One region of the Sporosarcina sp. NPDC096371 genome, then DNA from elsewhere that is predicted to be linked to it. Evidence: riboswitches for the same ligand, from Rfam matches in the RefSeq annotation. Region 1 holds a riboswitch; each other region holds the start of a gene.
The links. Region 1 has a riboswitch for S-adenosylmethionine ahead of ACIQ0H_RS13250 (cyclase family protein). Riboswitches for the same ligand answer to the same signal wherever they lie in the genome.
Positions count from the first base shown of each region.

Region 2: another riboswitch for S-adenosylmethionine. It lies ahead of ACIQ0H_RS19815 (acyl-CoA dehydrogenase family protein); the one in region 1 lies ahead of ACIQ0H_RS13250 (cyclase family protein).
Region 3: another riboswitch for S-adenosylmethionine. It lies ahead of ACIQ0H_RS20655 (bifunctional homocysteine S-methyltransferase/methylenetetrahydrofolate reductase); the one in region 1 lies ahead of ACIQ0H_RS13250 (cyclase family protein).

Region 1 is NZ_JBIWFE010000004.1:351,819-356,455, reverse strand. Features, by position in the region: gene ACIQ0H_RS13265 (urease accessory protein UreD) at 1-599, shown strand, start outside; gene ACIQ0H_RS13260 (hypothetical protein) at 647-1,039, opposite strand; gene ACIQ0H_RS13255 (acyl-CoA thioesterase) at 1,129-1,605, shown strand; SAM riboswitch class I at 1,707-1,819, shown strand; gene ACIQ0H_RS13250 (cyclase family protein) at 1,921-2,658, shown strand; gene ACIQ0H_RS13245 (5-methyltetrahydropteroyltriglutamate--homocysteine S-methyltransferase) at 2,881-3,993, shown strand; gene ACIQ0H_RS13240 (class I SAM-dependent methyltransferase) at 4,035-4,637, opposite strand, start outside.
Region 2 is NZ_JBIWFE010000010.1:91,973-96,609, forward strand. Features, by position in the region: gene ACIQ0H_RS19805 (amino acid ABC transporter permease) at 1-675, opposite strand, end outside; gene ACIQ0H_RS19810 (transporter substrate-binding domain-containing protein) at 741-1,589, opposite strand; gene ACIQ0H_RS19815 (acyl-CoA dehydrogenase family protein) at 1,622-2,794, opposite strand; SAM riboswitch class I at 2,958-3,062, opposite strand; gene ACIQ0H_RS19820 (hypothetical protein) at 3,241-3,405, opposite strand; gene ACIQ0H_RS19825 (hypothetical protein) at 3,441-3,563, opposite strand; gene ACIQ0H_RS19830 (SDR family oxidoreductase) at 4,169-4,637, opposite strand, start outside.
Region 3 is NZ_JBIWFE010000012.1:43,813-48,449, reverse strand. Features, by position in the region: gene ACIQ0H_RS20655 (bifunctional homocysteine S-methyltransferase/methylenetetrahydrofolate reductase) at 1-1,657, opposite strand, end outside; SAM riboswitch class I at 1,782-1,889, opposite strand; gene selD (selenide, water dikinase SelD) at 2,318-3,367, shown strand; gene mnmH (tRNA 2-selenouridine(34) synthase MnmH) at 3,389-4,432, shown strand.

The DNA.
Region 1 (4,637 bases):
TGAAAATTGCTCCGGATAGTAAGGTGCGGTTGGTTCAACAATCAGCATTAAAAATCTACCCAACGCAACCGGGCGATATTTGTAAGTTTACAATCGATGTCGATCTTGGGGAACGCTCGCGCTTGGAGTGGATGCCCGAGGTACTGATTCCGTTTGTTGATGCAAATTTCCAAGTGGATACGACGCTCCGAATTGCTAGCGACGCAACGGTATTATGGGGTGAAATTGTCGCGCCAGGACGTGAAAAACGTGGTGAGATTTTTGACTATCAATCGTTCCGGTCGAATTTCAAAATTTTTGTAGAAGATGAGTTAATTGCTTTCGATTCATTGCACTTTACACCGAAAGATGCTGCATACGGCGGTATTGGTATTCTTGAAGGAGCGCTATACGTCGGTTCGATTTGGCTTGTATCACCTAATGCAGCGGATATCGATATCCGCGCATTGCAGGAAACATTGCGGGTCGAAGAAGGATTGAAAGCTGGTATGACGCGACTTGAGGGAAATGCTATTCATTGTCGTTGGCTCTCGGTCGATCAGTGGAAAATGCAAGAAGAGATGAAGCGTGTATATGCGCTGTTGGCGGATATGGTGTAAGAGGACACTCCTATAGGGGGTGTCCTCTTTGGGTTGAAGAATTATTTTTAGTTCGATGCTTGTTTCTTACCCCATAGTTTTACTAAAAAATCCATAAACCAAATATAAAAGATCAAGGAACTAAATAGAATAATGACGATATAAATATACTGGAATGGTATGGAGATTGAATATTTTTGAATGAAACGACTGGAGTATAGCATGATAACCGTCATTGTAACAATCAATGTGATCATACCAAGTGCATAAATAATTATCGTACTTCTAGGCGTTTTTTGGAGCGTTGTCCGAATGGATTTCCGGAACTTTATGGATTTTATAATCAGGTAAGAAAACAGTGCAATTGATAAGTATTCATTTGCTACAAAAAGTAATATGAATCCAAGTAATAGGATAAACCAAGTGATTTTTTCATAGTGTTTATCGATGAAATTTATCATTGAAATCCCCCCAGTTTGTGTATACTATGTATACGAAGTATATAAGGGAAAAGTTTCTTTTATCATGAAATTGCAAAGGGGAGAGCTATATGCAAGAAAAAAGACCTATGGGCCAATCACGCACGATCCAGACAAAACTGGTCTTGCCGCCAGATACGAATCACCTACAGACAATTTTCGGAGGAAAAGTGCTCGCATATATCGATGAAATTGCGGATATCGCTGCCATGAAACATTCAAAAACAGCGGTCGTTACAGCTTCTATCGATTCAGTTGACTTTGTTTCATCAGCACGTGTTGGAGATGTCCTTGAACTGGAAGCAGTCGTCACTTCGACAGGTCGAACATCGATGGAAGTATTCGTGTCCGTTCATTCGATGAACCTGCTGACAGGTGAAACGAAACTGACAACCGAATCATTTTTGACGATGGTTGCCATGGACAAGGATAACAAACCAACTCCAGTACCCGGGATTTATCCTGAAACGGATGCTGAAAAGAGTCTGTTTGAAACAGCACCTGCTCGCCGCGAGCACCGGAAAGTACGGAGTGAGATGAAGCATTAATCAAAACTAATAAATTATCAATTAAAAACATTTTATACTTTCGCTGTTGACATTCTATTCAAAGGCCTGTATTGTACTATCTAATAACTGAATACGTAACTTTCTTATCCAGAGAGGTGGAGGGACTGGCCCTTTGATACCTCAGCAACAGACTTTTTAAGTACTGTGCTAATTCCAGAAGCCAAGCGTAATGCTTGTAGCTTGAAGATAAGAAGAGCAAAAAGCGAAACTGCCAAAACCTCTTCTTTAAGTATAGAAGAGGTTTTTTGTTCTTTCTGGAGACTGTTACCTTCAAGTAAAAAAGGAGGAATTTTTATGTCAAATGAATTACTGAATGCACTTACGTTATTAAAAAAGAAAGAGTGGGTCGATTTAACGCATACCTTTGGACCCGATTCTCCGCATTTTTCAGCCTTTGATGCAGCAAAATTTACGACGTTGTTCGATCATGATGATGGATTTTTTGCACAGAGCTTTACATTTGCGGGGCAGTACGGCACGCATATTGACGCGCCCATCCACTTCGTTCGAGATACGAGATATTTGGATGAATTGGGCTTGAAAGAGTTAGTGTTACCACTTGTCGTTATTGATAAATCCAAAGAATCCGATGAAAATCATGACTTTACATTAACCGTTGAAGATATTTTGACATTTGAAGAGCAGTACGGACGAATTGAGCCAGGTACATTTGTGGCACTGCGTACAGATTGGAGCAAGCGCTGGCCGGATAACGAGGCGTTTTGCAATAAAGATGCCGATGGAAATAACCGCATACCCGGTTGGGGTCTTGAGGCTTTGAAGTTTTTACTCGAAGAACGACAAGTAAAAGCGGTTGGACATGAAACATTTGATACAGACTCGGCTATTGATTTTCAAAAGAACCAGGCACTGCTAGGCGAATATTATGTGCTCGAGCAAGACACGTACCAAATCGAATTATTAACGAATCTAGATAAATTGCCTGCAAAGGGCACAGTCATTTTCAACATCGTTCCGAAGCCGGAAAAAGCATCGGGATTCCCAGTACGCTCATTTGCGATACTGCCATAACTATAAAAAGCCCGCTCATTCGCGGTTCTAACCAACTAATAGAAAAGTACTGCACCCATTCGTGCATCTGTCTTACCTACAAAGAAGGAATTCGCTCATACGCGTTCTTCCCTAACCAATCGCACTCATTTGTGCACATGTTCGAACCATAAAAACGCTCATTTGCGCTTACACATAAGAAAATCATAATAAACTACTAAAAATAGAAAGAAGGAATTGCCGATGACAAACACATCAACTACGTTAACGAAAGCACCATTTAGAGCAGATCATGTTGGAAGTTTACTACGACCGGATAATTTGCACCAAGCACGTAAAGAGTTCAAGGAAGGTGCGATTACTGCACAACAATTGCGCGAAGTCGAAACACAGGAAATTAAACGCATTGTTGATAAACAAATCGAAGTTGGCTTGGAACTTGTGACGGACGGCGAGTTTAGACGGACTTGGTGGCATTTAGATTTCCTAGAGCATCTAAATGGAATTGAAGGGTTCGTACCTGAGACGGGTTATGTATTTGAAGGCGTTGAAACAGAAAGATACAACGTTCGAAACGCAGGCAAGATCTCTTTTAATCCCGGGCATCCATTCATCAAAGACTTTATTGAGTTTAACGAAATCGTTGGAGGTCGTGCCGTTGCAAAACAAACGATTCCAAGTCCAAACCAACTATTTAATATTGGAATTCGTGATGTAAATATTTATCCGGATATCGAGGACTATGCAAAAGACATTATTCAGGCATACAAAGATGCACTCAACGCATTTTACGAAGCAGGTGTGCGTTACTTACAACTAGATGATGTGTACATTGCTGGATTGTCTGCGCCGGATATCCCATTCAATGACGGAGAATATTCAAGAGAACAACTCATTGACTTGGCATTGCGTGTCATTAACGGAGTGTTGGAAGGAAAACCGGAAGACTTAGTTGTAACAACGCACTTATGCCGCGGAAACTATCAATCGACATGGGCGTTTGAAGGCAGCTATGCACTAATCGCACCAACATTATTGGCGAAGGAAAAAGTGGATGGCTTCTTCTTGGAATATGATGATGAGCGCTCAGGAGACTTTCAGCCGTTAGAACATATTCCTGGTGGTGGAGCGAGTGTTGTCCTTGGCGTTGTCACTTCGAAAAACGGAGAAGTGGAAGATAAAGAGGCTGTTAAAGCCCGCATTCAAGAAGCCGCGAAGTACGTGCCACTTGAACAATTATGCTTAAGCCCGCAGTGTGGCTTTGCTTCCACACACCATGGCAATAAATTAACGGAAGATGAGCAGTGGGAGAAGTTGAAGTTCATCGTCGATGTTGCAAAAGAAGTTTGGGGATAAAACGAATAAACCGAAACAGAGCTCATTCGCTTTGTTTCGGTTTATTTTCTTCTAAATAAAGCAGTCCATAATCCAGCGACACCAAATACTTCATCCGATTGTTCTACCTGTTTCATTTTACGAATTTCTATCTCTTCAAAGTCATGAAAGATCATTCTTAACTTCTCTTCTGTAAAACCTAATCCACCATTCAAACTACGCAATGTATAGACATCCCAATCCGATATGTCCGCACCTCCTAATTCTCCGCCTTGAACAAAACAAGTAATGGAGAAGTAGCCACCCGGTTTTAAAGCTTTTTGAACTAAATGTATATAATCCATTCTTCGATGAGGCGCAATATGATGAAAGCAGCCTGAGTCATAGACGATATCGTATGTTTCATCCTTAATTGTAATATCAAAAATATTTTTGTGTATGAAGTTTACGCTTAGATTCCTTTCTTGCGCCCGTTCAGTAGCCCATTGCAACGATGGTTCCGATAAATCCACTGCATCCACTGTACAACCTTGTTCAGCTAAGTAAATAGCATTTCGACCAGGACCGCATCCAAGTTCAAGGGCGCTTCCGGGGTGTAGTAGTTCTTTCTCGAAATAGGCGACTAAATTTTCGTCGGGCTTGTTAGCGAAAAAGGGAATGACTTT
Region 2 (4,637 bases), on a different contig from region 1:
GAAAAACTTCTCTATTTTCAAAAACAATTGTTCAATCGCGATGGATAGTACCCAGTAAATAATCGCTAGGGCAATAAAGATTTCCAATGTATGTGCATTATAGTTGCCAGCAATTATGAGGTTTGCTTTTCCGACAACGTCTATTAAGCCGATTGTATAGGCTAAGGAACCTTCTTGAAGTACCGCAATCAAGCTGTTGCCAAAGTTCGGCAATGCGACGACGAAAGCTTGTGGAAAGACAATTCTTCTGTACGCTTGTGGGTGACTTAATCCCACACTGACTGCGGCCTCAAATTGTCCTTTGTCAATCGATGCAAACGCTGATCGCATTACCTCGGACATGGCGGCGGCGAATTGTAGTGTAAAGGTGATGACGACAAATACGGCTGTATTCACATTGTTTAAGTTCAGACCGATATTCTCTCCAAGAGCTGGAATCCCATAATAGACTAAAAACAGGAGGACAATAGAGGGGGTGCATCTCATTATGGTTGTATAGATATTAGCCACTTTTCTTGCAAACTTATTTTTACCGATTTTCGCGGCAGCTAAGAGGAAGCCGAGCAGCGTTCCAAACAAGACGGACAGTCCGGCAACTAGAAATGTCACTTTTAAAAAGGGGATGAGTACCGGAAGTGATTCCCATATATATGTCGCGTCAAAATACTTTTCCATGTTGTCACCCCATTATAGAAATAAAGGCCGTTGAGCTTGTTGCGCACCCAGCGGTCTTTGCATCCTCATCTTTCTACGGTTTCTAATACGTCAAACAGATTTCTTCCATAAAAATTTGTGCTCAACTCATCTGTTTTCTTTTGTTCTTTTAATTGTTTGACTGCCTGATCGTAAGCATCTGCAAATACTTGCTCTTTTTTGTTGAACAACGGCCATGTTTTAATGACTGCAAATTCATTGTAGACAACATCATTTACAAGATTATGGTAGGGACCATCTGCAGCGGTCACTTGTTTTTCAAAAGCGCCTTCAATGATGACACCGCCGTCAACACGCCCTTCATTTACCCATTGGACGACTTCAACGGAGAAAGCATCGCCAGCTTGGAGGTTTACCGGATTGTCGGGATTCGCCTTGTTGTATTCATCGATAATGGTGTATTGGGCATTGTTTGCTGCAATAGGTGCTAATGAAAAATTGGCTGATGCAAAATCTGCTAGCGTTTTGATGTGTTCATTTTCTTTCTTTAGCACAAGACCTGCACTGCTTAAGCCGATAAATTCTTTCGGGAAGATAAACTTCTCAGTTCTTTCTTGCGTCCAGAAAGCATTTTTAATCCCTACCTGATATTTCCCTTGTTCAACCCCTACCAATAAGTCATCACTTGTCGTTCCGATAAAATCAAATTCGTATTGGGGTAGTAGTTCGTCTACTAATTTCATGACTTCAACGTCATAACCAGTTGCATTTCCTTTGTCATCTGACCAAGACATCGGTTTTGAGGCCTGATCGTAGGCGACTTTTATTTTTTGTATGCCTGATTCATTGTCAGCTGAATCGGAGCTGCAACCTGCTAAAATAGTGGCCAACGCCAAACCAATGGCTGCAAGTTTTAACACTTTTTTATTCTTCATGAATAACATCTCCTTTGATTTTTATATGCGAATTAGCCTTGAAGTGGATTGTTAGCCTGATCTTGTTCAATGGCGGACAATGCTAGTTTTTTAATGGTCATGTCATCCATGGGTGGATTATGCAAACCAGCTCGAACATCACGATAGTGCCGTTGCAAAGGGTTGCTACGTTGCAGACTTTTTGCTCCTACAATCCGCATGGCTTTATCGACAATAGTCACGGCTGAATTTGTGACTGTATGTTTGACGACGCCTATCTCATTGGACAGAAGACATCTTCGTGAGTTATCGTCGTAAGCTTCCGCGACGCTATAGAGTAGATGTCTTGCTTGGGTTAACGCCAATTCCATTTCGCCGATTAACTGTTGGATACTTGGTAATTGACTAATGGGTCCGTTTAAACTGTTTGGTGTATGATGATTGGCGAAATGGACGGCATAATCACGCGCTGCTTGTGCAATTCCGAGGTAGCACGCGGGAATATGCAGATGCCAACCGTTCGTTTGCCCGCCACTCGGTGCTTCCGAAAGTTCAACAAGTTTGGACGCATCGACTTTGACGTTGTTCAGAACTAGATCATGGCTGGCGGTTCCACGCATGGATATGACGTCCCATGTCTCTTCAATAGTGAGTCCTGCCAAATCCTTATGCAGGAGGAAGAATCCTACTCTTTGCTGTTCTTCAATCCATGCAGATGTTAGGAAATACGTGAGAACGGGGGAGGCGGTTGTGAAAATCTTCCGTCCTGACAGTAGCCAACAATCGTCTGCCTTGACGGCGGTTGTTCCGGGGCGGCCCCCACGTGTCGGACTTCCTGTTTGCGCTTCACTCACCGATCGATTTACTAGAGCACCGTTCAGAACTTCTCGTGCAAAGAACTTCAAGTTGTCATCCGTCCATAGCTTTTTCTCGAATAGATCGCCAACCACTCCGAGATTCCAGCCAATGGAAAGGGCCGTATTTGCATCAAAACTAGCAAGTGTTTCTTGAAAAAGAATCATGTCATAGACAGTGAATCCTTCGCCGCCATAAGCTGTTGGAAGCGTACCGCTGGTATAACCGATATCTATGAGTGCTTGAATATTTTCTTTTGGAAAGATGGAGAGCTCATCAATTTCTGCAGCCGATTTTTTAAATGTAGCCTCTTTCTCGTACAAACGTTGTAACCATTCTGTTTGGCGTTCTGTTTTTACGAATAAGTTCATTTTGTTGTACCTCCTTAATGTAGTAGAAAAAAGATGTTAAGTGTATACTATGCAAACAATTCTTATTTGTTTAGTAGGTTTTCGGGTAAATTAAAATAAAATGCTGGATTATGAAAAAGCCCTCTTCAAAAAAGAGAAGAGGGTTGGATGTTGCACATCAAGGCTCTTATCTTTCAAGCATGTATACTTGTTGGAGGTAGCACCTTTCTGTTAGACAGAGGTTGCTGAAGCGTCATCGGGCCAGTCCCTTAGCTTCTCTTGATAAGTCGTTGTGAAGTTGTTGAAATTTACTTTAAGGGATATGGATTGCTTTGTCAATCATTAAAACATAGTATTCAGATAAGGATTTAAAAATGATGGAGTCAATGAATAAAAAAATCCCTAGTGAGTGTATTTACTCGCTAGGGACTTCATTATACAGCTAATATCTTAATCAATATTTACGATTATTTTGTTTGTTGACTCGTAAAGAAGCTCATGAAATTTATCGGGAAAGCTTTCTTTGTCTTATTTTTCTTAGAGAGAGAGCGATGCCCTAAATCATTTTGTCTTGCTTCCTTTTGTAATTCAGCCATCCGTATCTTGTTACATTCTATATCAATAATAAACATTATTTTTCTCCTTAAGGAGAAGTCCAATTGTATTGTTAAGGTGTAGCTAGCACCATTCCTGTTAGCCTTTTCCCACCTAAATAGCGTGTTGGCAACTCCAATTTATTTTTACCTACTAATGCATTCATCTGCTTATCAAACTTTTGTACATTGATCATTCGTTTCTCCTCCTTCGTTAATTTTTTTGCAACGCAATACTTTTAGACGATGGGGGGCTTACCCCCATCTACACTACCCGCTTTCGAGAGATTCCTTTTTTAAAAACTTTTTCTGCTGTTTCATGTTGATCATCACCAGCACTCCTTTTCCTGTTATTTTGTTTTTATATGCAACACGCAATGCGTGAAAACACCAGATTTACAATCAATTACGCCTTGGCGTAATTGCGTCCAGATTTTTTTTCGAGAGAGCTCGAAAAGCTCCCCTAAAAAATCTGTGACATCCGCCGGAGGCTATACCTAAATTCGGCAGAATTTAGGTAAATACACACAAAAAAGCACACGCTTCTTTACATAAGCGTGTGCTCATAGAAAAAGAACGGCAGAACATGCCATTCCGTATGAATTATTTATAGAAATTACATAGCGGATGGGCACGGAATGATTATGAAGTTTTGTTGAGCAGTTCTAAGTGTAGTCATGTTCCGTACCTCCCTTTCATTTTTGAATAACTAACTACTTTAGGATATCATTACCTAATTGTGGGTGTCAACACTATTCTGAACAATTTAAATTAATATTAATGTAGTTCATTGATCAAGTCGTTAGGTGATGTCTTCCACACGGACATCGAAATAAGCATTAATGATCATTTGCATAGTTTGTTGGGACATAGCAAGATGTTTAATAGTTGTCCCTTCAATCAGTTGCTGTGTGTTGCTGTCGTCAAAATGAAACGAACGAGATAAGTAGGCATTGAAGATGCTAATCATGCCGTTTAATCGCTGTTCTTCAGTCGTCAACGTTTGTACGTCAACATCTTCAATGATTTCCAGTTGGTTGAAATCAAGTGCATTCTTAATCATGGTTAACAGATCATAGTTTGTAGCGGGTGATGGATTTGTTATGTTGTAAATCATGCCAGCTTCCGCCTTTTTCGCCGCGAGCGCTAAAATATCGGCAACGTAATTGACGGGTACTAGATTTGACGTGGAGTCTTTACTGCCGATGACGTGGTAGATCGTCTCCACATTGTCTGTTTTTCTTAAGACTCTTCGTTTGAAGACATCGAGC
Region 3 (4,637 bases), on a different contig from region 1:
ATAGCCCCATTCTCGCACGGACTTCATCTGTCAGCTTAATACCTGGCACTTCATTGTGAAGAAACTCTGCATTCTGCGACGATGTTAATGGCATAATCCCAATATAGATTGGTGCTTCGATATGTTTTGTTGCCTCATACAAATCGATAATTTTCTCCGGGCTATAAATCGGCTGCGTAATAAAATAATCAGCTCCAGCCTCAATTTTCTTCTCCATCCTTTGCACAGCTCGATCGATTTGACGCACATTTGGATTAAACGCCGCCGCCACTGTAAAGGATGTTTTCTGTTGCAATGACTTACCTGACCATGAAATCCCCTCATTGAACTGCTTAATCATTGTAATCAATTCAAAAGAAGTCATATCGAAAACAGATGTTGCGCCAGGGAAATCACCAATTTTCGTTGGATCTCCTGTAATCGCCAGTAATTCTGTAATGCCCATTGTATGCAAGCCCATGAGATGCGACTGCAAACCAATGAGATTCCGGTCTCGGCATGTCACATGGACAAGTGGTGTTGCACCTATTCTTTGTTTAACGAGTGATCCCATCGATGCATTACAAATTCGCGGAGATGCCAAGGAATTATCAGCTAACGTAATGGCATCGACACCTGCATCATGTAATGCCTGCGCCCCTTCAAAAAACTTCGCCGTATTTAAATGCTTCGGCGCATCCAGCTCAACAATAATCGAATGCCTCTTTTTCACTGTTTCAAGCAAAGTCGGTTTGTCAAGATCCCTCGACGCTGTGACGTTCACTTTCACTTTGTGCTGTTTCACTTGTTTGTCTTGCACATGCGCACGATTCGTTAGCCCCTCTACCAGTGCACGAATATGGGCTGGCGTCGTACCACAACATCCCCCTAATAGCCCAACACCCTCCTTACGGAAATGAAGCGCCAGTTTACCGAAATAATCAGGTTCGTTTTCATATGTCAATTTCCCATCCGTATAACTAGGGAAACTAGCATTTGGATACACTGCCAATAAGGCATGCTTTGGCAACGGCACCCCCTCTAAAGCTTGCAACATATGGTAAGGTCCTAATCCACAGTTGACGCCCACAACGTCTGCCCCTAGCGCCTCCAACTGTTGCAAAGCATCCGCCAATGCCAAGCCATTTTGTAACACACCTGCTTCATGCATAGAAACATTCGTAATGATTGGGATATCCGTCTCCTGACGCGCAATGCTGAGCACCGTTGTTAATTCATCAAAATCATAATACGTCTCCAAGAGAATCCCATCCACACCTTCAGAAAGTAGGCATTTCAGCTGCGCTCTGAAACTACGCTCAATCTCTTCCTTCGTGCCAATCAGTGTTTTTGAACCATGGATGCCACCAATTGTCCCAAGGATAAATGTATTTTCACCGGCAGCTCGTTTCGCAATTTCAACGGCAGCCTTATTGATTGCCTCTACACGATCTTCCAATCCATAGCGCGCTAACTTTATATAGTTGGCGCCATATGTATTCGTTTGAATGACATCTGCCCCCGCCTCAATATAGGCTTGGTGAACATGAAGCACTTGTTCAGGATGCGTCAAATTTAGCTCCTCAAAACAACGGTCCACTCCATTTGTGTAAAGCAGTGTGCCCATCGCTCCATCACCAATCAAAATACGTTCTTTCATCGCCTCTAGTAAATTCACCAACTGTATATCCCCTCTCTAGTTCCCTTGTTTATATGTTCTGTTTCAGAAATCTTTATAGAAACAAAAAAGCCTTCTCCTCTGGTTGAATAAAGGAAGAAGACTCTCATTTGAATAAGTCTATTCCTCATCTATCAAGTCAATTGCTCAACTTGCTGGAATTAGCACCGTACCAACTATGGTGGTTGCTGAGGTGTCAACGGGCCAGTCCCTATACCTCTCTAGATAAGAAAAACTATTAAATTGTTTTTATCAATTACGCCTCGGCGTAATTGCGTCCAGATTTTGAATTGTGCCCACAGGACGTGGGTATGCAGTCGTTGCGACAGGACGTCGCGAACTTAGACTGCCTGCAATTCAAAATCTGTGACATCCGCCGGAGGCTTTAACAAGGAGGAATTGAACTTCATTCCTCCCCACTCAACCGAGGTTTAAACCACGGTTGAATTAAGTTAAATTTCTATTATTGACAACCTTACGCTATTCCCCGAAAATTTGCAATACCTTTTTTGGGAAGTAATGAAATAATTCGCTACATTAGAATATGGAATAATTAGTTCCATTGGACCCACTCCGCCGCTCTGGGATGCCACTCACCAAGCATTTACCGAAAATGTGTTAAGATTAACAATAGATTTATAATTGAAAGGCGGATGCACAATGGAAAAAATAATCCCAGTAAAATTGACTTCCCTTACAACAAAAGGTGGCTGCGGCTGTAAAATTGGTCCTGCTGACTTAGCACAAGTATTACGCAGTCTTCCCGCTGCCACGCCAAATCCGAATGTACTCGTCGGTCTCGACACAAGTGATGATGCAGGTGTTTACAAACTGACAGACGACATCGCAATGGTACAGACACTGGACTTTTTCACGCCCATTGTTGACGACCCTTACGATTTCGGACAAATTGCTGCAACCAATGCCATTAGCGATGTCTATGCCATGGGGGGCACACCTCTCACTGCCCTCAATATCGTTGCTTTCCCTATCGCTACGTTAGATAAAGACATCCTCGCGGCGATTTTACGTGGAGCTGGCGATAAATTACAAGAAGCGGGTGTCACACTTGTTGGTGGTCATTCCATCGATGATCAAGAACCTAAATTCGGACTTGCCGTCACGGGTGTCGTTCATCCCGATAAAGTACGGACAAACGCAGGTGCCAAGCCCGGCGACAAACTATTATTAACAAAACCGATTGGAGTTGGTATTTACACGACGTCATTGAAAAATGGGTTATTGTCTGAAGACGAAGTTGTTGAAGTGACAAAAGTGATGACCACGCTCAACAAAACTACCGCTGAAACAATGGCCAACTACGATGTCCACGCCGCCACAGATGTGACAGGATTCGGTTTACTCGGACATACATCTGAAATGGCGAAAGCAAGTAATGTCGGCATTCACATACAAGCCAACCAAGTGCCCGTCCTACCACGTACAAGAGAACTTGCTGAAGCTGGCAAGATACCTGGAGGCACAAAAAATAACTTTGCCCACGTAGCAGAAAGTGTGACTTATTCGGATACACTAGATCAAATGGATCGCTGGATTTTATGTGATGCTGTAACTTCTGGTGGATTACTCATTGCAGTAGCAGAGCAAGAAGCCATTAAACTCTTGGACGAACTCCAACAACAAGGTGTCGATGCACGGATTATTGGAGAAGTAACCGAGGAAAACAAAGGGCATATCATCGTTTCATAATTTAGGTAGAAGGTGAAAAACATGTTTAGAGATGTAACAATAGACGAGCTATTGGCCATGCAAGCAAAGGGGCCACACACATTCATCGATGTTCGTTCCCCTAGAGAGTTTAAAGAAGCTACGATTCCAGGAAGCATCAATATTCCCGTTTTTGATGACGCAGAACGAACTGAAATTGGTACGCTTTATAAACAAGTAGGACAAGATGTTGCGATGGACAGAGGACTTGAAATTTTTTCAAACAAGTTACCCGACTTTATTCGTGCCTTCAAACAAATTGAAACACCCATGACTGTATTCTGCTGGCGTGGCGGCATGCGCAGTAAAACGGCTTCGACTGTCCTTGACTTAATGGGTATCCATACCACTCGATTAGCAGGCGGGGTTCGTTCATTTCGACAATGGGTCGTTCACGAATTAGAACAGCAGGATTTCCCTCCTGCCTTTATTGTATTAAACGGCTATACGGGATCGGGCAAAACGACTATTTTGAAGAAACTCGCCGATCAAGGATTTCCTACACTTGATTTCGAAAACCTTGCGGGGCATCGGGGCTCTATTTTTGGTCAAATCGGCCTTGAGCCAAGCAATCAAAAGAAATTCGACTCACTACTCGTCTATGAACTGGAACGGCTCAGAAGGGAACCCTATGTTTTCATAGAAGGTGAAAGTAGACGGATTGGCAAAGTAAGCATGCCACAATTCTTGTTTGACAAAAAAGAATCCGGTGTACAAATCAACATACATTTACCGATTGAAGAGCGGGTCAACAATATATTAGATGATTATGAGCCTTGGAAATCCCCTGAACACTTCAAAGACGCCTTTCATATTATACAGAAACGGTTACATACGCCTATTGCGAAGCAAATCGAAGAAAACTTAGCCATGGGTGAATTTGCATCTGTAACAAAGCTGTTGCTCGAATACTACTATGACCCACGCTATGAACATTCTAGCAATCAAAATACCGCAAGTGAGCACATCCAAATCACCGCAAACAACGTAGATGATGCATTTCAGCAACTTCTCCAAAACATCGTAGCCATCAAGGTTCCTCAATGATGAAAATGGGGATGCTTGTTGAATCATCTTATATAATTTAACAGCGCGGGCGCTTTACAGGGGAAAGCCTTTCGCCATAGATAACACGCCAGTAACTTAATCATATACAGTTAATTCGCGGCTTTTCATTTTACTTCTAACTAGCATTTATTTTTTCATTCCTTATAAAAGGTTGAGCACTTACTATCCTAATAACCACTTTTCG